DNA from 2 places in the Ectobacillus sp. OTK genome. Region 2 is predicted to be linked to the other one. Evidence: a T-box and tRNA genes for the amino acid it is inferred to sense, from the RefSeq annotation. Region 2 holds a T-box; the other holds one or more tRNA genes.

Region 1 (2,390 bases), 2.7 Mb from region 2:
TTCTGCATGTAACACGATACCCATCCCTTGTTATAACTTTTGAGCGATCTCCTTTCTCAATATTTACTGCTGTTGTATTTTCATAAATCATACCCTCGCTTTTGACAAAAGATTGAATAAGATGAAGCAAAAATTTTAACGGATGGAATTGTGCCTGTTGTTTCATAACAATTGCCGCTTTCACCTGTAAGGGGATAGGAATACTTTCTACATATTGGCTGTTGATTCCCAGCTTCTTGTAAGCTTCATATTCATGATGTATTTTACTGATAGAAGAATCCGTATCTGCATAGATATAAGCATCCTCTTCAGTAAAGTCACACTCGATGCTATGCTCTTTAACCATATTTTTAATAAAAAGTAATGCTTCGTTGTTGGCCTCATAGTAAAGTTTAGCTTTTTCTTCCCCTAAATGATTAATAAATTCATCATAAATCAGGTCATGTTGTGCAGTGATTTTTGCAGTAGTGTGGCCAGTAGTACCATTTAAAATTGTACTAGCATCTAAAAGGGCTACTTGTAACCCTTCTTGTACAAGCAAGTAAGCAGTTATAATTCCAGAAATGCCTCCTCCCACTATTGCTACATCCACTTCAATATCCTTATCAAGCTTTGGAAAGGACGGAAATTCTAAAAAATCTCTCCAATAAGGTTCTGGGAATTGAGGCATTTTACTCTTTTCTATTTTATGTTCAGTCATAAAATGCACCTCCATCTATCGCTCTATTTGATACATAATTTATCCAGTATATTAAATATAAATACATCTATTGTCATATTTGCTTGCATTCCCCATTAATTTTCAGAAAAAACAAAAAAAGCGTCCCTGCTGAAGCAGAAACGCTGAAAACATTGAGGGCGATTGATGGGAATCGAACCCACGAGTGTCGGAGCCACAATCCGATGCGTTAACCACTTCGCCACAACCGCCATAAAAATAAAACTTCATCTATATAATAAGGCATTTAAAAAATACTCTTCTTTTTTAGATAATAAAACTCGCTTTTACACACGGTGGAGAATGGCGGAGAGCGAGGGATTCGAACCCTCGATACGCTTGTGACGTATACACGATTTCCAATCGTGCTCCTTCGGCCTCTCGGACAGCTCTCCATTTTATGGCTCCGCAAGTAGGATTCGAACCTACGACCTATCGGTTAACAGCCGATTGCTCTACCGCTGAGCTATTGCGGAATACTATGGTGGAGCCTAGCGGGATCGAACCGCTGACCTCCTGCGTGCAAAGCAGGCGCTCTCCCAGCTGAGCTAAGGCCCCAAAAGATAAAACCGTGAACCTTTCATTGATATGACGACATAAGTGGTACTCATACAGCCAGTTCGTTCAGAGCTGCCCTTCGACACACAGAACATTCCACTTATGGCTGCTCCGTTCCCGGCCTGACCAGGTTCATGGGTTTCTGTTGCGAGGACTCCGAAGGTCAACACCGCTTATATAAGGCAAACCTTACATCCATCATACCGCTGAAAGGAATTCAGCCTCGCTAGAGCGGATTGCGAGTTACAGGGCACCGCTATCTCCCCGCCTATCACGGTATGTATTTTTAGTTGAATCGATATGTCGTTTTAAAGGTACATCCCCACGTATGCCGTTTCCCACTCTGTTTTGGAACCCGCTCTCGCAGGTGGGTTTCCGCGCATCGACCTTCCTGCAATCCTGAACAAGCAGGCATGGCATCAGGCAACAAATTAGGAATCCCGTTCAAATTGTACGGTTCAAAACAAAATGGTATCACGAACATTGCAGGACATGAATGCGATCGAGAGGACTTGAACCTCCACGAGATTGCTCTCACTAGGCCCTCAACCTAGCGCGTCTGCCGTTCCGCCACGGTCGCATCATACAAGATATTATGTTCCTCATACGTGTAACATAGAATGGTGCCGGCTAGAGGACTTGAACCCCCAACCTACTGATTACAAGTCAGTTGCTCTGCCAATTGAGCTAAGCCGGCGTAATATATTTGTATGCCCAGACAATAGCTTTTGTTTGTCGTCCTCATTTCAGAAAGCTTACGCAAGATGCAGCTCAATGAGTACGCTGAAGTAATTCCTTCGAAGCATATTCGATCGTGCTCTGCCAATTGAGCTAAACCGGCAGATATACAAGGCATTTCGTTCATTGCTTAATCAGTATACAACAAACATTTAGGTTTTTAAATATACTTTTACGATGTATTTGTTGCCAACTTTACCAACGTAACTGAAACATACGCAACACTATAAACTGTTATTATGCAGAAAAGCATTACAAATCCTATGATTAATCTCCTCATTAATTCACTGTTAGCCATTCAACCAGACAACATAACTACGATTAATTAGGTATAAAATAACTTGAATTCTCTAGAATCTCCTACTGCCTCTCCCGA
Region 2 (2,390 bases):
CAAAAGGATTAGGAAACCCGATGAAAGGTATTGAGATTTCATCGTTATTACCAGAGCAACGCATGCAAGAGCGCGGCTGGTAATCAAAAGGAGTTTGCAGCATGATTACAATTGGTGTATTAGGACTTCAAGGGGCAGTTCGTGAGCATGTACAATCCATTGAGGCTTCCGGGGCACATGCAGTTGTTGTGAAGAAGGTAGAACAGCTGGCAGAGCTGGATGGCTTAATTTTACCTGGTGGAGAAAGTACAACGATGCGCCGCCTAATTGACAAATATGGCTTCATGGAGCCGCTTCGTCAATTTGCAAAGGAAGGGAAGCCGATGTTTGGAACATGTGCAGGCATGATTTTATTGGCGAAAAACCTTGTCGGCTATGATGAAGCTCATATTGGAGTAATGGACATTACCGTTGAGCGTAATGCCTTTGGAAGGCAGCGTGAAAGCTTTGAGGCACCTTTATCTATCAAAGGTGTCGGTGAGAATTTTGTCGGTGTATTCATTCGTGCTCCGTATGTTGTGAGCGTCGAAGATCATGTAGATGTGCTCGCTACTCACGGCGACCGTATCGTGGCGGTGCAGCAAGGTCCATTCCTTGCAGCTTCATTTCATCCAGAGCTAACAGATGACCACCGCATCACAGCTTATTTCGTGAAAATGGTAGAAGAAGCAAAAGCAAATAAGGTTGTATAACTCCCTTGCAAGTTGTCAAAGATTATAGTAAATTGATGGTAAACATCTATATAGTATAAAGTGTTGACAGGAAGCAGTAGCAGGATAAGCTTTTTTCAGAGAGCCGATGGTTGGTGCAAATCGGTAGAAGCAGCCTGTGAATCCATCCTTGAGCGAAATGCAGAATGTGCTTAAACTAGTAAGCATTTCCGGCGAAGAGCCGTTATCTTTCTCGAGAGGAAAGCATATACTTTCAATCAGGGTGGCAACGCGGGTATAACTCCCGTCCCTTTTTATAGGGACGGGAGTTTTTTATGTTTCAATATTAAAGGAGGATTCAGATGTTAGATATTAAAGTATTACGGGCTAACTTTGAAGAGGTAAAGGCCAAGCTGCAGCATCGCGGTGAAGACTTAACAGATTTTGGCCGTTTTGAAGAATTAGATACAAAAAGAAGAGAACTGTTAGTACAGACAGAAGAACTAAAAGGAAAACGAAATGAAGTTTCTCAGCAGGTAGCAATGCTAAAGCGTGAAAAGCAGGACGCGGAGCATTTAATTTTGGAGATGCGTGAGGTGGGTGACAAAATTAAATCATTGGATGAAGAGCTGCGTGTTGTCGAAGCTGATCTTGAAAAGCTTTTATTAACGATTCCTAATATCCCGCATGAATCCGTTCCAGTAGGTGAAACGGAAGATGATAATGTTGAGATCCGAAGATGGGGAGAAGTTCCACAGTTTTCCTTTGAGCCAAAACCGCATTGGGATATTGCTACAAACCTTGATATTTTAGATTTTGAACGTGCAGGAAAGGTGACAGGGAGCCGCTTTGTATTTTATAAAGGCTTAGGAGCAAAATTAGAGCGTGCGTTAATTAATTTTATGCTAGATCTCCATACAGAGGAACATGGCTATAAAGAGGTATTGCCTCCATATATCGTAAACCGTGATAGCATGACAGGAACAGGGCAGCTTCCGAAATTTGAGGAAGATGCATTCCGAATTGAAAGTGAGGATTATTTCCTTATTCCAACTGCGGAGGTGCCTGTTACAAACTTACACCGTGATGAAATTTTAAATGGTGATGATTTACCAATTCAATATGCAGCGTTTAGCGCGTGCTTCCGCTCTGAGGCAGGTTCTGCAGGACGCGATACACGCGGATTAATTCGTCAGCATCAATTTAATAAGGTGGAATTAGTGAAATTTGTGAAACCTGAAGAGTCTTATGGTGAGCTAGAAAAGCTAACAAATGATGCAGAACGTGTATTGCAGCTGCTTGGTCTCCCATACCGTGTACTAAGCATGTGTACAGGAGATTTAGGCTTTACAGCAGCAAAGAAATACGACATTGAGGTATGGATTCCGAGCTATAGCACGTATCGTGAAATTTCTTCTTGCAGTAACTTTGAAGCATTCCAGGCAAGACGTGCTAATATTCGATTCCGTCGTGATCCAAAATCGAAGCCTGAGCATGTACATACATTGAACGGTTCTGGATTAGCAATCGGTCGTACAGTAGCAGCTATTCTGGAGAATTATCAACAGGAGGATGGTTCTGTTATTATTCCAGAGGTGCTTCGTCCGTACATGAGAAATAAAGAAGTAATTAAATAAGAAAAGGAATCCCCCTCTTTCTTATTTGCAAAGTTAAAGCAGAAGAAGGAAAGGTGCTTGACGCTTCTTTTTTTCTTCTGCTATAATACTTCATGTCAATAGA

Evidence for each region. A T-box is a leader RNA that pairs with one kind of tRNA and senses whether it is charged. The one in region 2 lies ahead of serS (serine--tRNA ligase), so its partner is inferred to be a tRNA-Ser.
Region 1: it encodes a tRNA-Ser, which carries the amino acid that the T-box ahead of serS (serine--tRNA ligase) is inferred to sense. The anticodon was not compared.

Annotation. Positions count from the first base shown of each region.
Region 1 covers NZ_AP048547.1:2,680,122-2,682,511, reverse strand. Annotated here, with positions in the region: gene AC6HZ4_RS13345 (FAD-dependent oxidoreductase) at 1-685, opposite strand, end outside; tRNA gene AC6HZ4_RS13340 (tRNA-His) at 858-930, opposite strand; tRNA gene AC6HZ4_RS13335 (tRNA-Ser) at 1,023-1,113, opposite strand; tRNA gene AC6HZ4_RS13330 (tRNA-Asn) at 1,120-1,194, opposite strand; tRNA gene AC6HZ4_RS13325 (tRNA-Ala) at 1,201-1,276, opposite strand; RNA gene ffs (signal recognition particle sRNA large type) at 1,288-1,553, opposite strand; RNA gene ssrS (6S RNA) at 1,592-1,771, opposite strand; tRNA gene AC6HZ4_RS13310 (tRNA-Leu) at 1,774-1,856, opposite strand; tRNA gene AC6HZ4_RS13305 (tRNA-Thr) at 1,898-1,973, opposite strand.
Region 2 covers NZ_AP048547.1:19,741-22,130, forward strand. Annotated here, with positions in the region: gene pdxS (pyridoxal 5'-phosphate synthase lyase subunit PdxS) at 1-83, shown strand, start outside; gene pdxT (pyridoxal 5'-phosphate synthase glutaminase subunit PdxT) at 102-692, shown strand; T-box leader at 747-965, shown strand; gene serS (serine--tRNA ligase) at 1,013-2,287, shown strand.